DNA from 2 places in the Shewanella sp. MTB7 genome. Region 2 is predicted to be linked to the other one. Evidence: predicted binding sites of a transcription regulator. Region 2 holds the regulator's gene; the other holds the start of a gene.

Region 1 (15,424 bases), 570 kb from region 2:
TTTGTTTATTAAAAATAGTTCTGGTCGATCTTTTTCTTATATCGATTGATTTTAGGTTAATATCTTGTCAATCAAAAGTTAGACTTTTATCTGTGTAGACGTCTATAATGCCGCGCTCACTTTTCTGTATTAGCAGTAGGTGGGCGAGTCAATCTTTTGTGGTGCCTGAATTTACCCCTTAGACTTAATGTTAAAGTTCAGATTTTTATAGGGGAGAGTAAGGATAATCGGGAAGCCTGTGAAAATCTGGCACTGCCCCCGCAACGGTGAAAGGTGAAAGTTAGCCGCGTTTATCTGTGAAAGAAGCGCAATAACCCCTAACTTGCACAGAGAGTCTTAATGGATACTCTGTATAGCCTAAGTCCGGAGACCGGCCCATTAGATGATTTTGAGATTTCGGCGGGCAGATCTCGAGATGCGATAGAGCGCCTAATATACTTGGGCTGAACTCATACTAGTCGTGACGTTTTTGCCCCGTTTTCCTTTCAGGAGTTAAAGGTAAAATGGGTACATTATTAAATAGAAAGTTAAGTAAAGAGTCGAATAAAGATCCAATCAAATTATCAAGAGTTGCAGTGCTTGTCGGCAGTGCTCTGACCTTACCGTTTGCATCCACGGTCTCAGCTACTGAAGTCGAAGAGTCAAAACAACTAAACCGTATCGATGAAGTGATCACTGTGATTGGCCGCAGTGAAAATACCCCACTGAACATCGCTGCAAATGTGAATATTATTGATGCTGCACAAATCGAAATGAGTGGCGCAGTCACTTTAACTGAAGTTTTACGCGGTCAGAGTGGCATTCAGATCTCAGATTCAAATTCAGGCGCTGTGTTTTCTTTGCGCGGGTTTAGTTCAGATCAAGCGGCTAATAACACGCTGATTTTGATCGATGGACGTCGTTTGAATAATATGGACATTGCTGCGCCTAGTATCAATGCCATTCCACTTAATCAAATCGAACGTGTGGAGATCATGTCTGGCAGTGCGGGTGTGCTTTATGGCGATCAAGCGGTGGGTGGTGTGATTAACATTATTACTAAAGCCCCTGATGCGAGCGGTGGCAGTATTCAACTTTCTGGTGGTAGTTTCGATACCTATGAAGGAAGGGGAGACGTCTCTGGTGCCATTAATGACACTTGGCGTTACTATGGGGCAGCGAGTTATAACCGAAGTGACAACTACCGTGCGCATAATGCCAATGAAACCAGCTCTGTATTGGGTCGACTAGAATATCAAACAAGTAAAAATAACTTTTTTGTTGAAACAAGTTATTACGATAACGAGAGAGAGCTTGCTGGATCACTCACAAAAGAGGAATTTGAAAACAACCCTCGTCAAGCAAGCAAGTTATACCCAGATGATAAGCAACATGAAATGACTACAGCTGTCAGAATGGGCTACCGCAGTCAGCTAAATTCACAATGGCTAATATCGGCGGATATGAATTATTCCGATACCGACGTTAATTCTGTCAGCTATGGAAGTGCAGGTAAAATTAACCGTTCCTTGTTTGAATTTAGTCCAAAAGCTATCGCTAAATTTACAACAAATAATGGTGACATTAATATCATTTTCGGCGCAGATATTAGTAAAGGCGACGCAGATTATGCGCTTAGTTATATCAACCGAGATAACACTCAGACTTTAGCCAGTGTGTATCTGCAGGCAGATGTCCCTCTCACTTCGACATTGAGCTATGTTGTTGGTGGTCGTTATAGTGATATTAAAGACGATCTTACTGACGCAGATAAATACCCCGCTGGCGTTGAGTTAAATAACGATGCTACCGCCTTTGAGCTTGGTTTCAATTATCGTCCAAGCCGAGCGCATCGAATGTATATTCGTGCCGATGATAACTTTCGCTTTGCTAAGGTCGATGAGCAGGCATTTACACCTTATGATGTGATTGGCTTGAAACCACAAACGGGTCGTTCCTATGAAGCCGGTTGGGATTGGACACCAAATTCTCACTCATTACGCATAAGTGCCTATCGTTTAGATCTTGAAGATGAAATTTTTTACGATTCTAATGCCAATCCTCCGGTTGAAGGTAGCTGGCCTGGCGCTAACGTAAATGCCGATTCTTCACGTCGTTATGGTGCGAGTTTAGATTGGGACTGGCAACTGACTCAATCTGCTCAATTAGGCCTTGAGTATAATTACATTGATGCGAAATATACCGAAGGTGTCAATGATGGTAAATATCTGTCTTGGGTAGCCCAAAATACAGGTAGTGGTTATGTCAGTGTCGACTTTAGTCAAGATTGGCAAGTATATGCCGAGGTTGTTTATACCGGTTCTCGTTATGAAGGTGGCGATTCTAGTAACGTTAATCCAAAGATAGAAGCTTATTGGCTATCAAATCTAGCTGTTAATTATACCCGTGATAATTGGCTAGCCAGTATTCGTGTCGATAACCTGCTTGATGAACAATATGCCAGTGCGGTTTACTACGGTGGGTACTATTCTGGAACTGGTCGCGCGGTACGTTTGACTGCAAGTTATCGTTTCTAAGCTTATTTTTTGTTGCGTGTACTCGGCTTTTTAGGCGAATGAGAATCCCCTTCTTGATGAAGGTCGTAATAGTACGATAAAAGCCAGACTTTAGAGTCTGGCTTTTTTATGTGTTAAATTCAGTTTTCTTTGCTCAAACTAGAGTTTACGAGAATACGGGGAAAGAGTCAGAATGGCAAAAATATGGTTTGGATTATGGTGTGTCGCCTGCTTGTCTTTGCAAGCTTGCTCAGGTCCGAAGCTTGAGCCGCTTTCAGCTAATGCGGACATTTTGGCTTTTGGTGACAGTCTGACTTATGGAAAGGGAGCCAATAACGGCGGTGATTATCCTGCTGTGTTGTCAAAACTGACGGGATTGAATGTCATTAATGCTGGAGTATCGGGTGAAACTACCACCCAAGGTTTAACAAGATTGACAGGCTTGATTGAGCAGTCATCGCCGCAGTTGCTCATTTTACTCGAAGGCGGCAATGATTTTTTACATAATACAGATCCTGATATTACTAAAACCAATTTAGCTAAGATGATAGAACTGGCACAAGCTCATTCTATTTCTGTAGTATTAATTGCCGTGCCTCAAAAGAGTCTTTTTTTGACAGATGCAAGCTTGTACTCCGTGCTAGCTGAAATCTATGATGTGGTACTGATTGAAGATACATTGGCTGATCTATTAAAAAGCCCAGCGATGAAGTCTGATACAGTTCATTTGAATAATGCGGGTTATCGAACGTTAGCCGAAGCCATTCATTTAACTTTGCTTGAGAGTGGTGCGTTATAATAGCAAATGGTATAACTATTACGGTTAAGGATTCGCTAGCCGTCAGTCTAAATTCATATTATGGTGTTATATGTTTATATACTTTAGCTGATTGAAATTAAACTCAGAGAGTTGTATTTCAATAAAATTAGAGTAGAAAAAGAGGTTTAGTCGTTAATTACGTGAAATGAACTTGACCCAGATAGGCGTTTTATGGGTAAATTCCAAGATAAGAATTAGCATCTTGAACAATAATAAATTAGGTTATATTTCCCATGACAGATCTTGAGCATCAAGTATTCACTCAAGTACGTGCGATCATCAGCAATGAAGAGCAAGTGATTGGTCGTCGAGGGATTTTGATCCCTCTTAAAAAAGCCATCATTGCAGATGGTGATATTCGAAATGTTATCGACATCGTATCTTCGGATCCAGCCTTAGCTGCACACATGTTATGGCGCAGTAATTGTGCGATGAGTGCTGATGCAAACCGTGCTAAAAACCGTTCGTTGAAAGATGCTTTGATTCGATTAGGTCAAATTAATATCTACCGCTATGCGTTCACTTTTTACCTCAAGGAACGTCTCGACGAACTGCCTCAACCCTATAAGAAATTAGTACAGGGGTATTGGGCCTTGACTGAGAGTATTGCGAGTAATTCTGTCGATAGCCTACATCAAATGCATGGGGTTGATATCAACCCAGATGAAGTGCAAACCTTAGCTTTGTTTAGTGTATTTGGTGAGATTATTGCCCTAACAGCCTTTGCTTATCTGAATGCTGAGTCTGAAGAGTCGTTCCCCTTGAGCATTATCAAGTCGCTTATTGATAATCAGAAACAGACCTTAACCATAGAAGCATTTGATTCGCTAGGGCTTGATGAAGAGCTACAGGAGGAGTTTATGATTGCGCATAACCTGCGTCAAACCATTAATCCTAACTCCCCAGGTTTAGTACTGAGACGTGTATTGTCGATGAGAAATCAGTTGCTTAATCCGTTATAATACCAATCAGTATAAAGATTTGATCGCTCAGCGAGAGTTTAGCGGTCCTGAGGCAAGCCAACGAGTGAAGAGCATAGTTATTCTACGGTTAAGCTCGTTAACGCAGAATCAGAACCGCTAAAACTCGCCTGTAAGGAGTGTTTTTGGCTGTCTACTTCTGCGTTGAATGAACTCACAAGGGAACAACCATTCTATCATCCATTCGCCTTGAATTAGTTTGCCAAAAAACACTCTGAGTAGATCAACTTCTTATACTGATTGGTATAATAGATTCAAGCAGCGAGTCACAAGCAACAAGCTTTTACTCGTGACTTGTCATCTTGTTAGCCCTATCTAGGGCTTCTAATTATTCTTCTTATTTAATTCAACTTATGCTGCTTTGCCAATCCCTCCTTTGCCACTAAGGTTAACCATTGTTGTGCCACTCGTGCACTTGAGCTGTCTTTACGATATGCGCCGAAAAGCGGGCGCTTAAGCCCTTCAGGGCCTAGCTTTACCGACGTTAAATTTAATCCATAGGATTCGCTGATTGACCAAGTTGGCAGTGCGGCGACGCCATCTTTACAGGCGATACGTTGTAGTAGCATCATGGTGAGATCACAACTTAATTGCTCACCTGCTTTAACGCCGGCAGGTTCCATAAAATGTCGATATAGATCTAAGCGTTCTAGGTGGACCGGATAGCTTATGATGGTCATGTTTTCGAGCTGTTGTGGGGTGACATAGCTAAGATTGGCTAATGGGTGATCATTGGCGATGACGAGTTTAACTTCAAAATCAAAAAGGTGTTGGTAAGCAATGGCTTGCCCTGGGACAGGATCTGAAGTTAGCACCACATCAAGTTCCCCCATCTCAAGTGCGTTGAGTGAGTCGAAAAGGTGACGACTGGAAAGATCTAGATTTACCTGTGGCGATGACGTTCTGAACTGTTCCATTACAGGCATTAGCCACCGAAAACAACTATGGCACTCAATGCCCACTCTAAGTTGATTCTCTTCCAGATTTAATCCCTGTTTAAGGTCATTTTCGGTTTCCATCACCTTAGGTAAAATTTCTTCAGCCAAGGTTAATAACCTGACACCCTCTTGAGTAAAAGAGAGAGGTTTGCTCTTTCTGATAAAAATAGAAGAGTTGATTCTGGTTTCCAGCTCTTTGATCTGATGAGATAGGGCGGATTGAGTCACGAAACGTTTTTTAGCCGCACCGGCCAAGCTTCCACTCTCCTTTAGAGCAATCAATGTTCGTAAGTGTCTAATCTCAATCATAATATAATATACCCATAGTGACATGAATCCTATTCATGTTGTGCTTGAAATCAATTCCCTTGTCTCAGGACAGACTATCACAATAAACTTCTAGACGTCCAGACGCCTAGTTGTTTGATTGATGATATCTGAACTTAAGATCCGTAAGCATTCAATCGATACCTTGGCGCGTTAATTCAGAATTCTAATTATGATAAATTAAAGGTATACAATATGCAAAACATCGAGATAGCAAGTCTGGGGTTTCCTCGTATTGGTCGTCAGCGAGAGTTGAAGTTTGCCCAAGAGAAATATTGGCGAGGTGAGCTAACTCAAGCGGAGTTAACTCAAGTTGCTAGAACGCTACGTAGCACCCATTGGAAGTGGCAGGCTGAAGCGGGTGTCAATTTGCTGCCTGTCGGAGATTTTGCCTATTATGATCAGGTTCTTACTCTCAGCGCCACGCTAAATGCAATTCCTGAGCGTCATCGGGATGCAAGTGAGACTGAGTCGGGAAAGATTGGCTTAGACACCTTATTCAGAGTTGCACGTGGCCGTGCGCCAACGGGTAAAGATGCTCCGGCTGGTGAGATGACTAAATACTTCAATACCAATTACCACTACATAGTGCCTGAATTGACAGCAGATCAAGAGTTTACCATAGCCTATGAGCAGATATTTGATGAGGTTAGCGAAGCGCAAGCTTTAGGGTATCAGGCTAAGCCCGTGTTATTAGGGCCTGTGACCTATCTATATCTTGCCAAATTAGTGGGCGAGAATTTCAATAAATTGTCGCTACTACCACAACTTTTAATCGCTTATGAGCAAATTTTAAATCGGTTTAGCGAGCAAGGTGTTGAGTGGGTGCAGCTAGATGAGCCGGCCTTAGCATTAGAGCTAGATAGTGAATGGCAAGAGGCGATGAGCTCGGCATATGAAGTTTTGCAAAGCGTAAAAGTGAAGATATTACTTGCGAGCTATTATGGCACCATTGCACATCATCAAGCATTAGTCTCATCATTGCCCGTTGCTGGTTTGCATTTAGATTTAGTGACTGCGCCTGAACAACTCGCGGTATTTGCGGCAAACCTACAAGCTGAGCAGGTGCTCTCTTTAGGGGTGATTAATGGCCGTAACGTCTGGGCTGCAGATATTGATTTTATTGCCGAGCGTATCCGCCCCTTAGTCAATGAGCTTCCTGAACGTGTTTGGATTGCTCCCTCTTGTTCACTGCTGCACACCCCGGTGGATCTTGATGTAGAAACAGAGCTTGCACCGGCGCTTAAACAGCAGTTAGCGTTTGCTAAACAGAAATTAACAGAACTAGCACAGCTTAAGCTCCTACTTAGTTTACCTGAGGATGCAGAGTCTCAAGCTATTGTGGACTGTAATCTTGTCCGTCGACATGCCCGTGATGCTGCCGCTGACAAGCAGGTTATTGATAGAGTTGCCGGGCTAAATGATGGGGACTATGAGCGTGAGTCTGCCTTCGTTAATCGCCAATTAATTCAGCAGCAAAAGTATCAATTACCTCTGTTACCGACAACGACTATAGGTTCATTTCCTCAAACCCCCGCGATCCGCGGCCTGCGTAGTCGTTGGCGTAAAGGTGAGATCACTGCAGATTTTTATAATGACCAGTTAAGACAAGTGACTAAAGATACGATCGATCGTCAGCTTAAATTAGGTTTAGATGTGCTGGTTCATGGCGAAGCTGAGCGTAATGACATGGTTGAATATTTCGGTGAGCAATTGCAAGGTGTGGGCTTTACCCAGTTTGGTTGGGTACAGAGTTATGGTTCACGTTGTGTAAAACCGCCACTCATTTTTGGTGATGTATCTCGGCCTAAAGCCATGACCGTCGAGTGGGCAACATATGCCCAAAGTCTGACAGATAAGCCGGTAAAAGGGATGTTAACAGGCCCAGTAACTATCTTGCATTGGTCATTTGCCCGTGAAGATATCAGCCGTGAGCAGATTGCTACACAAATAGGGTTAGCGATTCGAGATGAGGTGATCGATCTTCAAAATGCGGGTATTGGGATAATTCAGATCGATGAGCCTGCTTTTCGTGAAGGCCTGCCGTTGAAGAGATCTGATTGGGATCATTACCTAAACTGGGCTGTTGATGCTTTCAGGCTCAGCGCGGCAGGAGTTACCGATGAGACCCAAGTTCACACGCATATGTGCTATAGCGAGTTTAATGAAACCATAGCCGCCATTGCTGCCATGGATGCGGATGTGATCACCATTGAAACGTCGCGCTCAAGAATGGAGTTATTAACGGCATTCGAAGATTTCGAATATCCCAATGAGATAGGTCCCGGTGTATATGACATTCACACGCCTAACATACCGTCAGTGGATGAGATGGTGACATTAATCGAAAAGGCAGCCTGTAAAATTCCGCTACGCCAGCTTTGGGTGAATCCAGATTGTGGACTTAAAACCCGTACTTGGGATGAAGTTGAACCCGCTCTGCAAAACCTAGTTCAAGCGAGCAAAGTACTTAGAAGAAGGTTGGGCTAAAAGCTAAAGAAGTGACGAGTTAAAGATAGAGCTGATAAGTGTCGAGTCTTGAGTTCAAGAAAAAGCTAAGTAGCGGTAAGCCACTCGGATCTAGGAGCTTACCGCTATAAAGTTGGCTACATTAATTAATGTCCTATTCTTAATGACTTACTGTTTTTGAAAACACATTAATGACGATGACACCAGCCAAGATTAAAGTCATCCCTATAATCGCTGGAATATCAGGCAATTGTTTGTATAGTACAGCGCTTATCGCTGCGACTAATATTATCCCCATGCCAGCCCAAATAGCGTATGCGATACCAACTGGTATCGTTTTTAGCACTAGGGATAAGAAATAAAATGCGGTGACATAACCCAGAACACAAACGATGCTCGAGGTTGTTTGAGAAAAACCATCAGATGCCTTAAGTGCTAATGTTGCTATGACTTCAGCACCTATCGCTAATGCTAAATACCAGTATCCCATGCTCACTCCCTAGATAGACAACTAACAGTGCTAGCCAGTGTTTATTAACTGCGAATACAATACCTTGATTATCGTATGTAAAATAGTGAGTTACATCAACATTTAGCGCTGGTGGAACAAGAGCCAATAATCGAAAGTTTAGATGAACCTGCAAGCTTTCAAATAATAAAATGACCTGCACCTTCATTCGAAAGTGGAGGTCAAGTATTCACATTCCAATCTGTTGTGCTTATTTGTATTACTCCTGTACTACATTTCTAGGGCAAACCCACTCCGGCATAGTTAACTCCAGAAAGATGGGCCATTTCTCTGTGCCAGGTGGCTAAGTCATCTCTGTTAAAGTCGCTTAAATTATGATGGCCACAGGCGCGCGCCATCACTTGCATCAACTCGATGGAAGCATTGAAGAAATTGGCAAGTTGTTGGGATGACTTCTCAACATTGAGCCGTTGACGTAGATCCGCTTTTTGGGTGGCAATACCAGCGGGGCAGTTGTTGGTGTTACACATACGAGCTGCAACACAGCCAATCGACTGCATAGCGCTGTTGGAGATAGCTACGCCATCGGCGCCTAGCGCCATCGCTTTGACAAAATCCATGGGGACGCGCAGTCCACCAGTTACGATTAAGGTCACTCGTCCGCTTGCTCCTTGCTCGTCTAAATAGCGTCGCGCTCGTGCTAATGCAGGAATGGTTGGGACGCTGATATGGTCACGGAACATCTCTGGGGCTGCACCTGTGCCGCCGCCTCGACCATCGAGAATGATGTAATCGGCTGTCGCATCTAAGGCAAATTGAATATCTTGCTCGATATGGTTGGCACTGAGTTTAAAACCGATAGGCACACCGCCACTGACTTCACGTACGCGATCGGCGAAACGTTTAAAATCAGCACTGGATCTTAAATTGGTGAAGGTAGGGGGTGATATTGCAGATTGACCTTCTGGTATGCCACGAACTAGAGATATTTTCCCTTGATTTTTGATGCCTGGAAGGTGACCTCCAGTGCCAGTTTTCGCCCCTTGTCCACCTTTGAAATGGAAAGCTTGTATGGTGTTCATCAACGCCTCTTTATAGCCAAACTGAGCGCTGGCAAGTTCATAAAAATAGCGGGAGTTAGCGGCTTGTTCTTCCGGTAACATGCCACCTTCCCCTGAACAGATACCGGTTCCAGCAAGTTGAGCACCGATGGCAAGGGCCGTTTTAGCCTCTTCTGAAAGAGCACCGAAACTCATGTCTGAGACAAACAGAGGGATTTTTAATTTAAGGGGCTTACGAGCTTGTGGCCCAATGATGAGTTCGGTTGAAACAGCCTGATCTTCAAGCAGAGGCTTAGTCGCCATCTGAGCGGTCATGATCTGCAGATCATCCCAATGAGGTAGCAAGTGTCTAGGAACACCCATGGAGGTCATCGGGCCGTGATGGCCGAGTTTAGACAGTCCATCTCGTGCTAGCTGATGGATAAACTCAACGGTGGGCTCCTCTATCGTTGCCTTTGCCTCTGGGGAAGCATTGATGTTTGCAGCATTGATAACCCTGGATCTCTCACTGCCTATTTGACTCGCTGTAAACTGCTTATGGCTGCCATCACAAAAGGGTGCATTGGCAGTGTGTTTACAGGCACACAGAAAGGCGTCACCATCTTGCTCTGCAGTAAAGGCCTTAGGTTTAAATGATGTGCCAGCATGAGACCCATCGCAAAATGGCTGAGTTTGAGATTTTCCGCAGGTACAGAAGTAATACTCCTCCCCCTTGGTGAGTTCGACTTTTTTAGGTTTATTGTCTGCAATGATCGGGTTGCTCATACCTTCTACCTCGTTGAATTCGGTTTGTTATTGGAATGATTTGAGTCTTGATTGAGCTTTTGTCGTGACTGGTTTATCAATGGCAACAATATCTATTAGTTTTAGTTCAGTTCGCTATTCTTTATGGTTTTGCTTAAATGAATATGGTGGTTAAATCGTCTTTTAAAGATAACCTAAAGTATGCTTAGGTTCGATGCAATAGATTGTTTTTTATTCGGTTATTGAGAATGGAAATCGTTTGAGAAAATATTTAATTTTTCTCTGAACTATTTTGAAGATTGTCCGGTCTTATTCAGCATGTATGTTTGAGCTCCATTGCCATACCTAAGTTTAAAGAGGATATTATTTATCAATAAGTTTTTTGCTAATCAAACAGGGAATCGTTGGACAGTATTGGTTTTTGCCATACTGACGCTATTCTGTTTGACCCAAAATAGCGGAATACTTAACTTGCTACTCAATCAACAGAGTACGCAGGCAGTGATGAGTACCTCACTCAGTGCGTATACAAGTGATACGTCAAACATCGGTGCAAAAGAGCTGACTCAAAGTGCAGAGCTTAAGGCTTTCGAGTTTAAAACCTGCGAGTTATCAGAAAAATCTATGCGTGCTTGTATGGACGCCCCGAGCAGCTTACCGTTTTTAGTGTTGCTCTTTTTATTGCCTCTACTTCCCCTCGCTTACCGTGTTGTTACACGGTCCCCTTCGCCTAGCTATCACGCTAAACCTAGGCGAATACATCTCTCACTTTGTCGTTTTCAAGAATAAAAACACTTCAATTCTACTAAGAGAATAGTGACTTAAATTACGTTGTTTCGCGTTAATTAAGTCAACTTTATTCATCTCAAGGCATGACAGCATCTGATATTTAGGCTTATCAATTGGCCATCAGTGTTGAATGTTATATGGCAGAAGTCTGTGCAGGATACTCTGAATATAACCTTGTAGCTTGAAGTGATTGTTCTCTGCATGCGTTGCACCCGCAACGTGGTTTTTCATGCTGTAGAAATTAACTGCTAATAGTGCTCGTTTTTAGTGAGGCTTTAGCAGACTAGCTCGTCATTGACGGGAATTGGGGTTGTTGTGAAATTAAATAAAGTTTTGTTAGGTAGCACATCTATATTGGCGCCTTTGGTTGTTATTAGTTTGGCTTTTTCAGACAGGGTTTATGCTGTCGTAAACAAAGAGGGCGATGCTGTGGCTGTGAAGGCTGCAAGAGTCATAGAACATGCGCATCATCATTACTTTCAAATTAAAGGTAGAGTCGCAGCAAAAGAAGATGTTGCTTTACAGGCTCAAGCCACAGGTTACTTAGTGTCTAAGCATTTTAAAGAGGGAGATATGGTTGCCCGAGGCGAACTTTTGTTTCAACTCGATAATCGTCGCTATCAGGCTAAACTATCCCAAGCCAAATCACTGCTAGCCAGTGCTGAAGCTAATTTAAATGTGGCTAGGCTTGATTATAAGCGTGGGCTATCTTTACTGCCGACCTCCTCAATAAGTGCAGCAGAAGTCGATCGTTTGCAGGCAGAAGAGCAATTAGCTCAAGCTAAGATTAAGTCAGCTAAAGCGCAAATCCAGTTGGCTAAAACCGAACTGGATTATACCCAGGTAAGAGCACCGTTTTCAGGACGGATCAGTAACAGTAAAGTGGCACTTGGGGAACTTGTCTCACCAACGAGTGAGACGCTTGCTGACTTAGTGACAGTATCGCCCATCGATGTCAGTTTTCAGGTGAGCGAAACGGTTTTCCATCAAGCCAAAAATAAAATGAAAGCTAGTGGTGCTGAATTGCCTTCAGTCTCGCTGTTTTTTAATTCAGGTGAAGCATTTTCTGAAATTGGTGAGATCACTTATTTAGGCAATCGTGTCGATAAAGCCACTGGTACTGTTGCTGTTCGCGCCGAATTTGATAATCAACAGGAGCTGTTATTACCCGGGCAGTATGTTGAGCTCACCGTTACCGAGAGCATGCCGGATCCTGTTCTATTACTGCCACAACGTGCTTTGTCTCAAGACTTAATGGGCTTTTATGTTTTTGTCGTTGATGGCAATGACATGGTTGAGCGCAGAGATATTCAAATCGGCGAACAAGTGGGCAGTCAAGTTATTGTCAATGCTGGCGTGACGGTAGATGAGGTGGTGATAACTCATGGTTTACAGCAGGTGAAAATCGGTTCACGGGTTAACGCCAAGCTAGTCGATACTGCTCATTTACTAGTGAAGGTGGCAGGCGCATGATTAGTCAGTTTTTCCTCGACAGGCCAAAATTTGCCATCGTTTTGTCTTTGATTATCACCTTAGCAGGCATCATTGCGATCCCCAATTTAGCGGTATCGCAATTCCCCGTTATTACTCCACCTCAAGTACAAGTGACAGCATCGATGCGCGGGGCGAGCGCTGCGGTTGTTGAAGAGACGATAGCTAGACCTATTGAAGATGCCATTAATGGTGTTGAAGATATGATCTATATGAGCTCAAAAAGTAGTAACGATGGCACCTATCGTTTATCGGTCACTTTTGAGGTGGGCACAGATCCTAACATTGCTCAGGTCAATCTACAGAACCGCCTTGCTCTCGCTGAACCCATGCTGCCCTCTGAGGTGTTGGCCAACGGATTAAGTGTAAAAAAATACTCACCTGATATCCTTATCATGATTGATTTCACCTCAACAGAAGGTCAGATCAGTGAGCAGGTCTTGTCGAGTTTTGTGGCGTTGCAGGTCACGGATAAATTGACGCGTATTAAGGGAATTTCTGAATCAGTACTGTACGGTAATCGCTTTGTCAGTATGCGAATGTGGTTAAACCCAGATAGGATGGCACACCTAAAGATTACTGCTTCAGATGTGCAGCAGGCGTTGCTTGAACAAAATATTCAAGTCCCATTAGGCAGTGTCGGCGCAAGGCCTAATGATAAGCCGCTTGAATTGCAGTATTCGTTACTCACTAAAGGTCGTCTATCGACCGTTGAGGAGTTTGAAAGCGTCATTCTGCGAGCGGATAAATCGGGTAACACGGTTTACCTGAAAGATGTTGCATCTGTGGCGCTCGGTCAGCAAGAGTATATTGGTGCCGGGATAAGTGATGGTAAGCCATCGGCACAAATTCAGATCACCACCTTGCCAGGTGCCAATGCCATTGAAGTGGCCGATAGGGTAAAAGAGGCGCTAAAAGAGATGCAAGCCTTGATGCCGGAGGGGATGATTTACAACACCCAAGTCGATACCACACTGTTTGTTAAAGAATCGATTAAGGGCATGCTGTGGACATTAGTCATTGCCGTGATGCTTGTGGTGTTAGTCACCTACCTGTTTCTTGGTTCTGTTAGGGCCACCTTAGTGCCGTTAATTGCGATACCTATCTCGATAATTGGCAGTTTTGCTTTAATGCTAGCGGCAGGGTTTGGTATCAATACTGTGACCCTGTTTGGACTGATTTTGGCTATCGGTATCGTGGTGGATAATGCCATTTTGGTGATTGAAAATGTTGAAGCCAATTTAGCCTTAGATAGCTCACTGAGTGCTAAAGCGGCCACTGAACAGGCGATGAAACAGGTTACCGGGCCTATAATCACCTCTACCTTAGTCTTGTTGGCTGTGTTTATTCCGGTGACGTTACTGCCTGGTGTCACTGGGATCATGTATCAGCAATTTGCCATGACGTTGATATTTTCGCTGATCTTGTCGGCTGTTGTTGCGTTAAGTCTGAGTCCAGTCTTGTGTTCTTTGTTACTCAAGCCCGGTATACGAAGCTATCCGCAGTGGTATCTGCGCTTTAATCGATTCTTTGACGGTGTCACGGCTAAATACAGCCAAGTGACCGCGGTATTGATCCGAAAAAGCTTAGTGTTAGTTGTATTGTCGGTTGGGACGTTGATTGCATTGACCTATCTAACTCAATCAACGTCCACCAGCTTTGTTCCTAAAGAAGATAAGGGAATATTTTTCGTCAATGTAATTCTGCCTGATGGGGCGAGTTTAAGTCGTACTGAGCAAGTGATAACCAAGGTCGAAACCTTTCTAAAGTCTGAAACTGGAGTATTGAACATTGCTTCATCATCGGGTTATTCAGGTTTATCAGGGGCAATGCAGTCAAATGCTGCAAGCATGTTTGTCAGCTTGGCCCATTGGGATGAGCGTGCCGCGATGGAAGGTCTACATGGTGTTGAAGATATCATTGCTCGGGTAGGACAGTGGGCTAAAGCTGAGTTGCCGGAAGCGCAAGTCATCAGCTATGGACCGGCAACGATTCCGGGAATTGGCTCAGGTACAGGCTTTGAATTTGCACTGCAAGATACCTTAGGACGAGATAAAGCTGAGCTTGGTATTGTGATGCAAGATATTATCAATAGGGCCAACCAAGAACCTGAACTGCAAGGGGTATTTAGTGCGTTCAGGGCGAATGTGCCACATTATTATTTGAACATCAATAGGTTAAAAGCCAAGCAGCTTGGTGTGCCACTGTCTGAAGTGTTCTTAACCTTACAAGTTAATCTGGGTTCATTATATATTAATGATTTCTCTCAGTTCGGTAAGTCTTTTAAGGTGACTTTGCAAGCTGAGGGCGCATTTAGAGAGTCTGTAAATGATATTGGCAGATACCAAGTCAGAAGCCTAAGCGGCGAGATGGTTCCCTTGAGTACGTTGGTGTCTATTGAGCCGACATTAGCCCCTGATATTATATGGCGATATAACAAGTACGGCGCGACGATCATTCAAGGCCAAGCCGCAGCTGGATTTTCTACTGGTGATGCCATGGCGGCGATGGAGCGAGTCGCAGCAGATGTGCTACCCCAAGGATATACCTATGAGTGGAGTGGTTTGTCTTATCAAGAAAAATTAGCGGGCAACATGGCCATCTATGCGTTTGGCTTAGCACTGATATTTATTTACCTATTGCTAGTGGCTCAGTATGAAAGCTGGAGCCTTCCTTTCGCGATTATCTTGGTGGTGCCGACTGCAATATTAGGCGGCATGTTAGCACTCAAACTGGGGGGATTCTCCCTCAGCTTATATGCCCAGATAGGTCTGGTTTTGCTTATTGCGATGGCGGCGAAAAATGCCATTCTGATTGTTGAGTTTGCCAAATTAAAACGTG
Region 2 (15,424 bases):
CCACTTAAGGATAGAAAATCTAAAGCATCACTAAAAAACATATCAGGCCACAAACCTAAACTCACCATATATGCCGTACAGCTAAAACTTAATACGGGAGTAAGCGCCATCATGGCGCTCACTTGAGCTGTTGGCCAGTACTTCATTGAAGCGCCAAAACAGCCATAGGCAATCAAGGTGTTAATGGCACAAAACATCGCGATACCCCAATGATTCAACGACATGCTTGTGAACTGATTAAGGTCGACAAACCCAGTCATCAACAATACCCCCATTCCATAGATAAAAAGGAGAACATTACTGGGATCTAACTGTTCCAACAGTGACTTTTGCAATAAAGCATAACTCGTCCATGAACACACAGAGAATTGAATGATCATCATCCCGGTCCAAAATGTTGAGTTTTCAGATTGATTAAATTCTAGAAATGGATGAAAGAACATTAACATGCCTAGCGCTAACGTCGCGAAACAGGTCATTTGAATAGCACTCAACTTCTCTTTAAAAAAGAGCATACCACCAAAAGCCAAGAAAAAAGGAGACGTCTGAAAATTAAGCTGCGCAGTGCCTGGGGCTAAGTATTTTAACGCATAGACAAACGAAACATAGTTAAGCACCAGAAAGACTGAAGCAAACAACAGCTTTATCCAAGCCCTTCTGTCTAAAGAGGCAAACTGTTTCAGCCTACCACTAAAATATTGAATGATAAGACTGACGAGTAAAGCGACTAAGAACCTAAACCAAGTTAATGAAACTGGATCGATAAAGGTTGAAGAGAGTTTAAGGGCTATCGGCAATATCCCCCAAAAAAACACCGCTGTTGAGATAAAGAGTAACCCAATTTTGAAATTGTTCTGTTGCAAAGGAACCTACTTGAACACATGAAGAGCACTGAAATGAGGTCAAGGATTTTGCGCCAAAAACTAAGCTGGGTCTATAAGATAAAAATTGAATTCACTGACAAAACTCTTCTTTGTTGGCCTTAAAACGTTACACCTCAGTGCTATAGTCTTTAAGATTGAAAGAGATTAACGATTTATCATCACTAATCCATCCCCACCAAGGTACCGCTTCAACGTTTAATGAGTATATTCCAAGCCAGAAAAAACAAACAGCTATACAATAGTATATTTACAAGTATAATCAGCATGCGTTTATTGGGAGAATTCATGATCTATTTTAATAATTTACAAGGTCGGAATTACAATAGGGCTTATGAAGAAACGGTAAAGTGTCGAGCCCTAGGAGATGATCCCATCATTTTTGATCTGTATGACAATCAGATAGCCAACATCATGAATGAGGATTGGCAATATGTCACCAAAGGCCAAATGGCCATGGTGATTCAAGGCGGTAAAAGGGGGTCGTTACAATATCTCATTTATGCTGCAAGGCGTAACGCATAAACGGCTTATCAACGGATGTTTTCAACGGGGCGTTAATCTGATATCAGCAGCAGATTATTAGTCTTCCCAAGCGAGCCTAAGAATCTAGATATAGCATGTTCTAACATGGCCATTGAGTTAGCAGAGTATGGAACTGGTTTAAAGTGATTGAATAGATAAGAATAAAACCAAAAAAAGAATAAAAACAACATCGATTTCAGTCTGCCAAGGATGGCCTTTCTTACATTTACGCGTTAGTCTACTCTTTTCAAGTCTAACGCCAGCTCCTGTTTAATCCTCTCGAGGCACCCTTGGCAGATACAAACACTGCCATCAAGTTGTTTCTCTATCAGAACAGATTTAGGCGGAAATTTAACACTCTTGCACCAACAAGCTTCAATCTCCTGATTGGAGTTCAGAGCACAGCTATTGGTATTTTGGCACAATGGACAGTTCATGGATTGCGTCTGGTCATCTTCATTCATATTTTATTCTTTAGCATCGGCAGGATGATTGACTCCGTCATACAAGGTTACTCCCTCCTTGAGTAAAGTGCGTATGTCAAAAGGATCCCCCTCTAAACACGCGACATTGAATCCATATAAATGCGGGTTAGATCGTCGCTGATGGTGAGTATAGATCCCACACCTTGAACAAAAGAAGTGTTTGGCACTCATGGTATTGAATTGATATAAGTTTAATAACTCAGCGCCTTTCACCACCTTGAGATCTGCTAGCGGGATGGAAGCGACAATCGCACCTCGTCGTCGACACATGGAGCAATCACAGCGACGTGGATCGACCAAGCCATCCGGCAGTGAAAGTGACAACTCAACTCCACCACAATGGCACAGTGACTTATATGTAGTATCCGTCATTAGCTCACCTTTTCGAGTTTAAGAAGTGTTGACTCTTACTTAGGATTTATTAGGTAAGAGTTAGAGCCAAGTCTCTCTGACCTCCATCAACAGCTTGTCCGTAATACCCTAGGCCATCAACGCCATGGCAGTGAGCTTGATACACCTTATCACCTCATACCAATTACATTAAGTGTCTGTTCATTCAGCGGAAGGCGCTCTTCAAATGAATTCACTTTATCATATTCCCCTTGTATGAACTGTTTCATCTTAGGCTTTAATGTGAAAATTGTAATACTGATTTAATGGGTGACTATACACTGGATAGATGTGTAAGATTTGTCTGCATTAGTGCAGAATCACTCAACAGCTGCGAGTTACAGAGAAGATTAACGTATTGCTCTGAGGCTAGCTCATTATAAGCGGATGAATAAAAATTAATAAAGCCATGGAAGTATTGAGTCAGGCTAATCATCACCAAAGGTTTCTGAGATAAATGTTCAATAACTGCATTAACGTCAAAATGAGTTTCAACAGCAGGAAAAACAAAGCTCACAGGACATGATGGGTTGATGTTCAGATGATGCCGGATTTGACTTGGATAAAATCCAATAAAATGTAATATTGCTTCAGAATTAAGCTTCTCAAGTGCCTTCCAAGTCGCAGAAGCTCCGGCGCTGAAGCCTATTACTACACACGGATTATTAGCAGCTTCAACTTTGCTTTTAACCAAATCACGATAACGCTCATGACCGCACTCAGCCATAAAGGTCTGATACGCTAACGACTCACTAATAAAATGCCGATAAACACCAATATAGGGATCGACCACTTCACAATCATACCCCGAGTCATTAATCCTTTTTTGAAGTTTCAAGAGATGATCCGTCAGACCAAAAATATCAGTGACCAAAATAACGATCAAAGGGAACCATCTGTGACAACATACGCTAAAGCACGGCATTCCATATAAGCGTTACAACTTGCATAAGATGAATTAAAACATTCCATTACGACATAAACATTGCCACCAAGTTGTGTCGTTTTGTAGCGCATATCCGTTGCCAATAAAGCACGAGAAGGAGCTGGAGTTGTGAAGCCGGCTTGGCAATATGATGATCTTACCTCTCCAAGCATCTCTTTATCACGACGTGAGATCTCTTCAATTGTAAACTCTCTAACATCTGAAGCAGCGATAGACCTCGTGGCTACTTCTGCAATATCTGGGCTGATATTAGTTCGAAATGAAACATTACTGCATGCTGCCAGTAACACTACGCAAGAGAATACCAAGCCAGCTTTCCATGTTGTCATTAGCTATCCTTAATTTGTTTTTTAATACCTTATAACAAATACAAGTTGGAAACAAAAATGCTCCACCCGTTAAGGTAGAGCATCAATATTATCCAACCAAACTTATCTCGGCACTCGAAGCGTACTCGTAACTTAAAACTATAAACTTACTGACCAGGTCTCACACCTAACGTATGGCAGATGGCGTATGTCAATTCAGCTCGATTCTATGTGTAAAAATGGAAATCTTTGACTCCTTCACGAGAGAGCACTTTAACCATATCCATCACTGCACGTTAGCCTACTTACCCGGGCGAACACCTAATGTGTGGCAGATGGCGTATGTCAATTCAGCTCGATTCTATGTGTAAAAATGGAAATCTTTGACTCCTTCACGAGAGAGCACTTTAACCATATCCATCACTGCACGTTAGCCTACTTACCCGGGCGAACACCTAATGTGTGGCAGATGGCGTATGTCAATTCAGCTCGATTCAATGTGTAAAAATGGAAATCTTTGACTCCTTCACGAGAGAGCACTTTAACCATATCAATAGCAACGTTAGCACCTACCATCTGACGAGTAACAGGATCATCATCCAAGCCTTCAAACTGCTTATGTAACCAAGCAGGAATGCCCACATTAGTCATGCCAGCAAAACGCTTCAGTTGCTTAAAGTTAGTCACAGGCAGTATGCCCGGCACGATTTCAACATCAATGCCCGCTGCAACACAGCGATCGCGGAATCGGAGGTATGATTCGACATCGAAGAAAAACTGCGTTATTGCACGGTTAGCCCCCGCATCGATCTTCTTCTTTAAGTTAATAAGGTCTGCTTGTGCATTGCGTGCATCAGGGTGAACTTCAGGATAGGCAGCGACTGAGATATCAAAATCTGCAACAGAGCGAAGCAGGCGAACTAAATCGTTAGCAAAACGAGTCGGCTTTGGACTACCATCAGGCAGATCCCCACGTAGGGCTACAATATCTTTAATACCTGAGCTCCAGTAATGCTTAGCCAACTCTTTAAGCTCTTCGTCGCTGGCGTCAACTAATGTCAAATGCGGCGCAGCAACCAGATCAGTCTCTTTTTGAATACGCTCAATCACACCATGGGTACGGTCACGAACCCCTGAGTTAGCACCATAGGTCACTGATACAAATTTGGGCTTCAGTGGCTCTAAGCGACGAATTGAGTTCCAGAGGATCTGTTCCATCTCTGGTGATGCGGGAGGGAAAAATTCAAAAGAAACGTTAATATCGCCATTCAGCTCAGCCAAGCTCTGGTTTAGTGATGTTGAATGTTGTGCATGATTAAAACTCATTTCAATTCCCTCTACTACTTTACTCTCTGTTCTCTTAATCTGTTTTCTTAACCTGTTTCATAACCTGTTTAAGTAGCAGAACTGACTTAGACGTTTGGACGTCTATACATCCATATTAAAGAAGCTGAGATTGAAGTCAATAGCTAAAAGAGGAGTAATTTCAAATAAGATATAGCAAAGCTGCTACTAGAACGTGACTTCGTCACTGCTAGAACGGCTATGAAGCACCTTCGAGTACGTCGCAGGCGACTGCGAGGAAAAGAAAAGTCAGGAGCAAAAAACTTTTCTCGTAGCCAACTTGTTGGCGAGCTCGAAGGGAACTTGTTTCCGCTCTCGATATGAGCTCTCGAACGAACTCAAAGCAAAGTGCCCTTCTTTACAATGTTTACTCCTGCACCAGATCCCGACAAATCTGCGCTAGATCTGACTGAACTGCGGCAGCGGTGACTTCCCTACCAGCGCCTGGTCCACGGATAATTAATGGATTGTCTTGGTAAAAGGAACTACGGATAACAAACACATTATCACCTGGGGTTAAATTAGCATAAGCATGGTCTCTGTCGACCCACTCTATGCCCACTTCAGCCTTTAAAACGCCACCAATTAAATCTAAGCCTGCAACATATCGCAGCACCTTATTCTGTTCCGCTGCCGCACTAAACTGCTGCAACAAGTCATCATCAAGCTCAGCTATTCTCACTAAAAATTGCTCAAGTGAAATATCTGCTAATGCCGCAGGAACAAGCGAGTTTAATTTAATATCGTCTAGCTCAATATTATGACCAATCTCACGGGCTAAAATTAACAACTTACGCTGCATATCACGACCGGATAGATCATCACGAGGATCGGGCTCAGTGATCCCTAACCCTCTCGCTTCTAATACAAGTTGTGAAAACGGTTTTTTAGCATCATAGTTCTCGAATAACCAACACAGCGTGCCAGAGAAAATGCCGCCTACCGCTTCAATACTATCACCACTGTTGTGTAGATCGTTCAGCGCATGTTGCACCGGTAATCCTGCACCACAGCTGGCATTATACCGCCAAAACAATCTGCGATTACCCAACTGCTGCTTGAGCTCATTATAGAAAGCTAAGGGACCTGAACCTGCAAGTTTATTAGCACTAACGACATGGATACCACGCGCAAAGAACGCAGGGTATTGTAAGGTTAAATCTGCACTGGCACTGATATCCAAAGCAATAATTTCATCACATTCTAGCGCCTGAAGTTGCTCAAACAGGTGATCATACAACCAAGGTGTGGCTTGCTGTTCAAACTCCTCTTTCCATGAAGCGAGATTAATACCCTCCTCTTTCAGCAAGGCTTTCTTTGAACTCAACAAGCCCACCAGTTCTACGCTAGCTTCTAACTCTTTATTCAATGCAGCTCTTGCTCGGGTGAATAGCTCTATCCAAGCTTCACCGATATTACCAACCCCAAGCAGCAGCACACCGATACGCTTACGAGGTCCTGCACATCGACGATGCACTTTTTGAGTCAGCAGGTTAACTTGTCCAAAGGGAACCAAGGTCACTAAGCTCAAGCCATCGTTAAACAAGGGTCTGGCATCGCGACTTAACAAGCGAGCAAAACCACGGCGATAAAGGCCTGAGTCAGCACTGACTAGCGCAACTAACCCCAGATCTTCCCGCACTTTGATGTCAGCTATCCCCAATGACTCTGCTTCAAGCTCAAGCAGAGCATGAACTTGTTTACTGTTTTCATTGGTGAAGGCTAATTCAACTCGGTTTTGCGCTAATGTCCAATGGGCTAGCGGGATAAGTCCAGACTCAGCTAGCAGTGCGAGGACGCTATGCAAACCTGCTGTTAACCTTAAATTAAACAGCGAAACCGAAGCAAGGTTAGTCACAACCGGCGCGCTAGCCGATGAACTCTTAGGTGCAATCAAGGTAAAGTCTGTGTGAGAGGCGTAACTAGAACGCACAGCTAAGCTCACATCAGTATCAAACAGTGGCTGTAACGAGCGATTATGCAGTACAGGTGAGCCTAAATGAGCGAGGCGGTTAGCTTCATCTAAAGAGAGACTCTTGAGTAACTTTGCATCGTTGATTTTGTTAGGGTCAGCATTAAATACCCCCTCAACATCAGTCCAAATTGTCACACGACCAATATCAGCAAGGCTGGCAATTAGCGTGGCGCTGTAGTCAGAGCCATTACGCCCAAGCAGTAAAGTTTCGCCTTGGCTGTTCGCACAGATAAAACCGGTAATAATCAAACGTTCGTTAGGACTACCTTCAACACGCTTCTGCACGCGAACACGTGACTCATCAAGCCTGATTTGAGGAATGGCTCCCTCATCGGCAATCAGTAGGCTTCTGGCATCGACATCGCTTGCCGCCACGCCAGACTCCCTCAAAAGAGCAGCCAGTAAACGAGCTGACCAGCGTTCACCAAAGCTCACGACTTCGCTGCGCTTATATTCATTAAGTTCATCAAGAGAAAACAAACTGATCAATTGATACTTATCTATAGATAAGCGCTCACGCAAGCTTCTCGCTTGCTCATTTGATAGCAATTGTTCAATCAAATTCTGCTGAAAACTAATCAGTACCTGTAATTCTTCTTGCCACAGTTGAGACGAATCTTTTAACGCTAGCAACTTATAAAGAAAATTGGTGCTCTTACCTGCGGCGGAGACAACGACAAGATCGTCGCTATTGCCATGAGTGAGAAGGATATGAGCCACACGGCGATAACAATCTGCATCCGCTAGACTAGAACCACCAAATTTATGTAAATGACCACGCGCCATCTCTAACTCCTATAAACCAATTAACAGCTGACTGCAGATAAAGCAGTGAGTCCAACTTAACTATCTACGACTAAATGACCACGCGTCATTTTTAACTCTTATAAACCGCTGACTGCAGATGCTGCAGCGAGTCCCGCTTTAATGTCGGCCACTAAATCATCAGCATCTTCAATACCAACAGAAAGGCGAATGAGGGTCTCTTTAATCCCTGCTTCGGCTCGCGCCGCTGGTTCCATCGCTCTGTGGGTCATTGTCGCAGGAACGGCGACTAAACTCTCTACCCCACCTAAACTTTCTGCGATAGAAAACACAGAAAGTTGCGCTAGAAAGGCGACTAATTCAGCTTCACCACCTTTTAGCTCGAAACTGAGCATGGCACCGAAGCCTTTTTGCTGCTTAGCGGCGATGTCATGTCCGGGGTGATCGTTAAGCCCAGGGTAGTAAACCTTGTCTACGGCGTTGCTGTTAGTGAGTACCTCTAATACTCGCTGAGCGTTGGCTTGATGCTCTCTGATGCGAATAGGTAGAGTTCGAAGGCCACGCAGTGCTAGATAACTATCAAATGCAGATCCAGTCAGCCCTAAGGTGTTTGACCACCAATGCAGTAACTCACCCAATTCAGGATCTTTCGCAACCACGGCACCGCCAACAACATCACTGTGTCCATTGATGTACTTAGTCGTCGAATGCATGACGATATCAGCCCCTAATAAAAGTGGCTGCTGCAAAATAGGTGACAAGAAAGTGTTGTCGACGACCACGATCGCATCAACATCATGGCTTGCAGCTGAAATAGCTTCAATATCGACAACCCTTAGCAGTGGATTAGATGGAGTCTCAAGCCAAACCATCTTAGGTTTAAGCGCTATCGCCTCACTTAAGGCTTGGCTATCTGTTTGATCAACCACCATCAACTTAAACTGACCCTTTTTGGCCAAGTTGGTGAATAGACGATAACTGCCACCATAACAATCGTGGGGAACCAGTAATAGGTCATCAGGACCTAACAAACTCGTGACCAAGGTTATTGCAGCCATTCCCGTACATGTCACCACGCCTGTGGCTCCTTTTTCAAGCGCTGCAATGGCATCTCCGAGAATAGAGCGCGTTGGATTACCCGAACGGCTGTAATCAAAATCTCTTGGATTCTTGTGTCCATCGAAGGAATAATTAGTGGAAAGATAGATCGGCGGTACTACGGCACCATGTTGGGTATCGGATTCAATCCCCTGACGCACGGCAATCGTGGCTAACTTACGTTCGGTCATCTACAGCTCCTAATACTAACTACTACTAAACATCATACCTATTACTGACATCATACTTTATATCATTTAGAAAAATGAGATGTCTAGACGTCTAAATGTACCTAAGAGTTACTTCCTCGTCAACCGATTAGACGTTTAGACGTCCGAACATATGGAAATCTATTTGCATTTAATCGAAATAAGAGGCAATAATTTGACTGTACAAATTAAAGGGTTAAAATCTGCCCCGAATTTTGAATTTACAGGTGAGTCAATGACTGAGTGGAATGGCGATTACATCAGCCCCTATGCTGAACACGGCAAGAAGAATGAACAGGTAAAGAAAATTACTGTTTCTATTCCCTTAAAAGTGCTTAAGGTACTGACTGACGAGCGTACACGCCGTCAGGTCAATAACCTACGTCACGCCACCAACAGTGAACTGCTTTGTGAAGCATTTTTGCATGCCTATACTGGCCAGCCACTGCCAAATGATGAAGATCTTTCGAAAGATAAACCTGACAGCATTCCTGTAGAAGTAAAACGCTTGATGGATGAGATGGGCATTGAGTGGGAAGACGTCGAGTAACCTTATTAATACCCTAACGCTCTAAGAAAGCTCGTTTCAGTGGCTTTGCGCGAATTCCATTCTAAGCGCATTCAATGACCACTGAATCTTGCGGTTCCAAGAGACTTAGATATAGAAAGTACTCTACTCCAGTCAAGAATATCAGTTCTACTAAATATTTGATCAATTCAGAGCCTTTCAAGCTTTTCAATTCAAGGCGTATTGATAAAGAAATGGTTATTCCCTTTTAAATCAATACAACACAGAAGTGGAATGCTTGAAAAGCTCACGTAGTGCGGGCTTCAAAGTACTCCATGCTGTGTTAAGTGATTTAGATATACGACTGCATGGTCTATTTTGTTCCATACAAAATAAGACATTTCCTCCATCCTTGGAGGTCAGATGCAGAAGGTAGGGCGAAGCACGACTGAATGGATTCAGGAGGTAGAGTAACGCAGGAGCAGTTACCGAGGATGCCAGAGCCGAGAATAACTATTAGCGTCAAGTTCCAGTCTTGCCTGCAGCACCTTGAACTCCCGCTGAAAGGTCAAATAATTAATGGAACTGATATAGAGATCGCGATGCGATGCGATCCCTGTTTGTTTTTATTGTTCTTTAATTGCCGTATATATCCAGCTCACTTGGGTATACTATTTATGGACAGAAATGTGTTTGAGTTAATCGCACCGACTACCTTACTACTGGCATCCATTATTATCTTCTTTGGGGCAATCACTCAGAGCTTGATAGGCTTCGGTCTTGCCGTGGTAGCCTCGCCACTTCTCTATCTTGTTGATCCCGATCTGGTTCCGGCCCCCGTCATCGTTATGGGCTTCTTCATCTCTTTGCTTACTCTCTATCGAGAACGTGGGGCACTGGAGTTTAATGGCCTACAGTATGCGCTACTGGGTCGTATTCCCGGCGGATTTATCGGTGCGGCTCTGTTAATATTTGCTCCCCAACCGATTCTCGGCTTAGCCATAGCAGGGATCGTGGCGGCAGCGGTCATCCTAAGTTTACTTAAATTCAATTTAGTGGTGAACCGCAAGAGCTTGTTTGCAGCAGGCGTGATATCTGGTGTGTTTGGCAACATTGCAGCCATAGGTGGCCCACCACTGGCTATTTTGTTATCGGGAAAAGATGCGAGTCAATTTAGAGCTGCGCTTTCAGCCTTCTTCATCTTTAGTTCTGCCATAGCATTAGCCATCTTATCTATCGCAGGATTATTGGAGATTAAGCATCTTTGGCTTTCACTCATGCTACTTCCATCAGTGGTGCTAGGATATTTGGTCGCTGGCAGGTTAGTGGGAAGAGTTGATAAGAGTAAAACCAGAAGCATGACACTGATCTTATGCTCAATCAATGCATTAGTATTGACGGTTAAATCGTTAATGGAATTGTAAAATCGAGATCGCTTCGCTCCGAGAACGTGACTTCGTCACTGTGAGTGCGCATCTGCGATACTTCGAGAAAGAGAATTGCCACAAACCTACAACGTATTGCTTGTCCTCGTAGCCAACTTGTTGGCGCACTCGAAGGGTACTCGTTCCCACTCTCGTAGCAAAACGTTCTCTAAGTTAGCCCGCGAACGCCCTCGAAACGTCATTAAAAATGATATGAAGTTTGTAGCACACCACCTATGGCATCGTCACTGCCGACCATGCCGGTTACATCCAGATAAAAAGCCTGACCAAAAGCGAATCCAGTACCTAAGGAGTAGATATTCGACGTATTATCCTTCATGTCATGTCGATAACCTAGACGTAGCGCCAGCCACTGTGTAGCTCTCACTTCTCCCCCTAAGCGCCAGTACTGAGTACCTTCTATATCATCGAAACGTTCATGAGCGTTAAGGTCAATATCCGTCGTCAATGTAAGACTCCCCCAATCATAGGCAACACCGGCGGTAAACAAAGGTTCAACCTGGTAGGTAAACTTGCGACCTTGTGCTTCAACGGTTTCCACATCTTTACTGATTAAATTACGACCCGAAAATCCAACAATAAGTCCCTCTACAGGCTCCATGGCCACACCGATATCCAAATTGAATGTCGTCTCATCATTACGGTATTTAGCATCGTTAAAATCACTGGAGTCGAAGTTATTCGCACTCACCACATAGTTATAAGTATCTATACGTTGAAACTTGGGCGAAACCCCAACCGAAATGGGCATATTAACGATAGATAAGGGGAAGCTTATTGCCACACCAAAATCAGAAACAGCACCAGCGACTACAGCACCTTGAGAGTCAAGGTCTGAGATCTCTGGGGGATTATTAGGGTCAAGTACGGTTAAATTATCAATATCAGATTGCTCGATTGCGGTGACACCAACAGCATCGATATAGCTCTTATAAAAGATAGCCATTGGCATGTTTTTACTTGGGATCACAAGTGAAAAGCCAAGACCAGCACTTACATATGCGGTGTCGCCTTTTAAGGACTCTAGATCGTTAATTAGCTCAAGACGAAAGCGATCGATTGCCACGACATCAACAGCATTAATTGCGGCCTCTAAACTGTCATAGGAATCCTCCAGCGCATCAAACTTATCGACCATCTGATCTTTATCTGCTCCATCGGCGCCTAATACCGGCAGCAAGAGAGCAAAATCATTGAATTTAGGCCCATGCAATGCAAGAAGAGCGGGATTAATAAAAGCGGCTCCTTCTCGATTAGAAGATGCCACACCTGCACCGCCCATCGCATCACTACGAGCTTCATAATACACTTGTCCAGCAGATACACAGGAAGGTAATAATACAACACAGCATAGCGCTACTTTTAGCAATTTCATCTATTCAACCCTTTATGTCATTCTTATTTTGTACTTCTCATCATTCAGATTAAAAGATAGTTCAAATTAGACATTATGGGACGATAAACTCAGCAAATATTAGCAAGATTAATTACAATAAAACTCACTCCAAATCTTGGGTTTACTGATTAAATACCCTTGGATCATATCGGTTTCCCATTCACTAACCATTTGAAATTGTTCATCTGTTTCAATCCCTTCACAAACTACAATCAGAGATAAATCATGAGCAAGCTTAACAACCGTTTGTGCAATAATCTCATATTGAACATCGACCAAGGTATTGTCGATAAAGCTCTTATCTATCTTAATGATGTCAAAATGAAAGTTAAGCAAGTAACTTAATGATGAGTAACCTGTACCAAAATCATCCATGGAAAGTTTAAAGCCTGCCGCATGGAATTCTGAGAATTTTTCTTTTGTTAATTCATTATCTTGCATTGCCGACGTTTCGGTAATTTCAATGGTAATTCTTTCCGGTGAAATAGCGTATTCATTCACTATCTTAGTGATATTTTGAACAAGTCTCTCATCTTTAAACTGAACCGGAGATAAGTTAATCGATACACCAACATCATTCGGAACTGAAGGCAGTGACAAGCAGCGACATACTTCATGAATAACCCAATAGCCGATAGCAATAATATCCCCACTCTTTTCAGCAATATCGATAAAACGATCCGGTGGGATCATCCCTTTAACAGGATGCTTCCATCGAATCAAAGCTTCATAATGATGAATATCTTCATCCAATTTTGTGGGATTGACGATAGGTTGGAAGTAGAGTAAAAACTCTTGTAATTCAATAGCTCTGGGTAAGCAATGTGCCAACTCTAAATGGAGTCTTAACTCCTGTACTATCTCATCTTGATAGCTAACGGGTTTTCTGGAGGGTGTATTCTTAGCCTGATAGAGTGCAATGTATGCCATTCTAAGCAGTTCATTGGGCTCTGACTCACAACTTGGGTAACAACTATAACCAGCCCTCAACTCACAGGGAACAGGGTGACCATCAACCAACAAATAATTAAGAAATGAATCCATTACATCAGATAGCGTTTTAATCACATCTTCTTGGCTGGAGTCGATCATAATAAAGGCAAATTCACTACTATTTAGAATCGAGAGTGTGTTGTTATCGGGAATAATTGCTTTTAAGCGTACTATCGCCATTTTTAAAAAAACTCTTTTCACCTCTTCATCTAATAGGTTTATCGAACCACCCGACATTTCAAGTGATAAAACAATAACAAAACTGTTTTTCTGTTTTTTGTCCACAAGAAACTGAATTACTCTTAAAAAACCTAACTTACTGTGTAACCCCGTCGCAGGATCCAAATATATCGCCGAGATAGTATTCTCATCTCTATTACTATCATTAAGTTTATCTGCAATATCTTGCAGAGAATCATATACATCTTGTAAATAATGACTCGAAATATCCTTATCTATACAGAAAGAAATTATCGCTGCAATATAAGCTAAAAAAGCACTATCATACTGGGAGAAGACTTTGCTGTCGGAAGGCTTAAATGCGACCCCACCATGCTCTGTTTTAAAACGTTCAAAATGAACACTTCCTTGAGAGAGTAGGTGGAAAATATCTAAATTTGAACCCTCAGCCGCTTTATGACTTACAACTTCATCACGAATTTCAAATAGCGACTCGATGGTACTAACTTGGTTTGCAGGCACTTTCTTCCATTGACAATCATCAATGAACTTATGACCTTCAATGATAGGCATCACCTCCCACCATAGACCATTAACGAAACGAAACAACACGCAGGTATCAATATCGACGGAGAAACGTGTCTTCTGATAGATACTTTTCAAATCTCGAATAAAATTTGAATCAACACTGATGGTACTGCTTAGCTCCAGTAAGCTTGCAGATCTTAACGAGGCCTCAAGAGTTTGTTTAATTGATGTAGAATCGCTATAAAAAAGAGATTTATCAATCTCCTTAGCCCCTTCCCCTTTAGTGGCAGCTTCACAATCCCAAGCCTTTTTAGCAGGCATCAAATTAACCTGCTTCCGCTATGGTATTAATAAAACGTTGATCAATATCAATCCCGATACTGTCCGCGAGATTAACCATATACAGTGAACAGGAGATCATGCCAACAAGCTCAGTTATCTCATCTCTAGCAAAACCTAAACTGGACAATTCTTCATCTATTCGCGCCACTAAATCGAAATTATTATCAACAGAGGCATCGGCTAACTTGATCACCAACCTTAATGCAGGGTTTTTAATCTGTTCCATATCATTAAGGATTATGCTCATATCATCCCCAGTAAACCCATGGTGCAAGGCTAATGCATGGTGTGCAATCATACAGTAATTGCACCCTTTTTTATTAGCAATATAGGAGAACATTAGTTCCTTAGTTATTCTTGGAAGCTCACCTGAGCACAAATTTTTCCGTACCATATTCCAAGAAGACAAAGCTAAGTCAGGATTTAAAACAACCACACAGCGAAAAATAGCAGGTACAAATCCCATACCTAATTCGTCACAGACTTGTTGATGAATTTCAGGGAATTTTTCTTTAAATTCCTCTTCGGATAAAATAGGTAACTCACTCATATTCAATACCATAAAAGATTAACTAGTCACTTGTCTACAGAAGTTCTCAAACTTCCCCACAATAAAGCTCATCGCTAAAATGACACAAAAAATATATTCCTACACCAAATAATAGTAGGTTATTAAGAATAATTCCCTAAGTTAAACCAAGTTTAGCTCACCAGTTTTCGAGCTATAGAGTGGACATACTCTATTATTCATTCAAATGTATAAATACTAGAAAAACTAACTAGCCATCCATATTGCAGCTGCTAAAGTTAAATAAGTATATGTAATAGTTAGATAGATGGAGAATCTATGCACCTAATAATGAAAACCCAATTCGACAACCTTAGACTTAACGATGATCATGAATACTCCACTAATGACAGAGGGGGAAAGAAGGTGGTTAAGATTTTCAAAAATGGAGGGTTAATCGCAAAGAAAATAGCAATAAAACGCTCAGTTCAATATTTTGGAATAACAGGAGTAGAAGATTTTCTCACTTAAACTTAATCCTAAACTTGATATTGTAAATTAATACTTAATACTTAACTACTGACATACTTCATAAAAT

What was found. The regulator MetJ, encoded in region 2, represses methionine synthesis genes. The targets are predictions, from matches to a motif close to TAGACGTCTAGACGTCTA.
Region 1: a site for MetJ is predicted at 5,626-5,643, ahead of metE (5-methyltetrahydropteroyltriglutamate--homocysteine S-methyltransferase). Genes of this name have one in related genera too.

The regions. Positions count from the first base shown of each region.
Region 1 covers NZ_CP085636.1:1,397,556-1,412,979, forward strand. Annotated here, with positions in the region: cobalamin riboswitch at 183-393, shown strand; gene HWQ47_RS05780 (TonB-dependent receptor) at 504-2,516, shown strand; gene HWQ47_RS05785 (GDSL-type esterase/lipase family protein) at 2,689-3,294, shown strand; gene HWQ47_RS05790 (HDOD domain-containing protein) at 3,549-4,277, shown strand; gene HWQ47_RS05795 (LysR family transcriptional regulator) at 4,637-5,542, opposite strand; gene metE (5-methyltetrahydropteroyltriglutamate--homocysteine S-methyltransferase) at 5,765-8,050, shown strand; gene HWQ47_RS05805 (DMT family transporter) at 8,190-8,519, opposite strand; gene HWQ47_RS05810 (glutamate synthase-related protein) at 8,777-10,324, opposite strand; gene HWQ47_RS05815 (hypothetical protein) at 10,640-11,092, shown strand; gene HWQ47_RS05820 (efflux RND transporter periplasmic adaptor subunit) at 11,408-12,565, shown strand; gene HWQ47_RS05825 (efflux RND transporter permease subunit) at 12,562-15,424, shown strand, end outside.
Region 2 covers NZ_CP085636.1:831,688-847,111, reverse strand. Annotated here, with positions in the region: gene HWQ47_RS03475 (DMT family transporter) at 1-863, opposite strand, end outside; gene HWQ47_RS03470 (hypothetical protein) at 1,170-1,406, shown strand; gene HWQ47_RS03465 (cysteine-rich CWC family protein) at 1,640-1,870, opposite strand; gene HWQ47_RS03460 (GFA family protein) at 1,874-2,263, opposite strand; gene HWQ47_RS03455 (hypothetical protein) at 2,556-3,119, opposite strand; gene HWQ47_RS03450 (hypothetical protein) at 3,164-3,556, opposite strand; partial or broken gene HWQ47_RS03445 (methylenetetrahydrofolate reductase) at 3,703-3,822, opposite strand; gene metF (methylenetetrahydrofolate reductase) at 3,971-4,861, opposite strand; gene HWQ47_RS03435 (bifunctional aspartate kinase/homoserine dehydrogenase II) at 5,247-7,640, opposite strand; gene metB (cystathionine gamma-synthase) at 7,739-8,908, opposite strand; gene metJ (met regulon transcriptional regulator MetJ) at 9,162-9,476, shown strand; gene HWQ47_RS03420 (sulfite exporter TauE/SafE family protein) at 10,124-10,858, shown strand; gene traF (conjugal transfer protein TraF) at 11,061-12,254, opposite strand; gene HWQ47_RS03410 (putative bifunctional diguanylate cyclase/phosphodiesterase) at 12,363-14,297, opposite strand; gene HWQ47_RS03405 (hypothetical protein) at 14,302-14,868, opposite strand; gene HWQ47_RS03400 (hypothetical protein) at 15,166-15,357, shown strand; gene HWQ47_RS03395 (LysR family transcriptional regulator) at 15,399-15,424, opposite strand, start outside.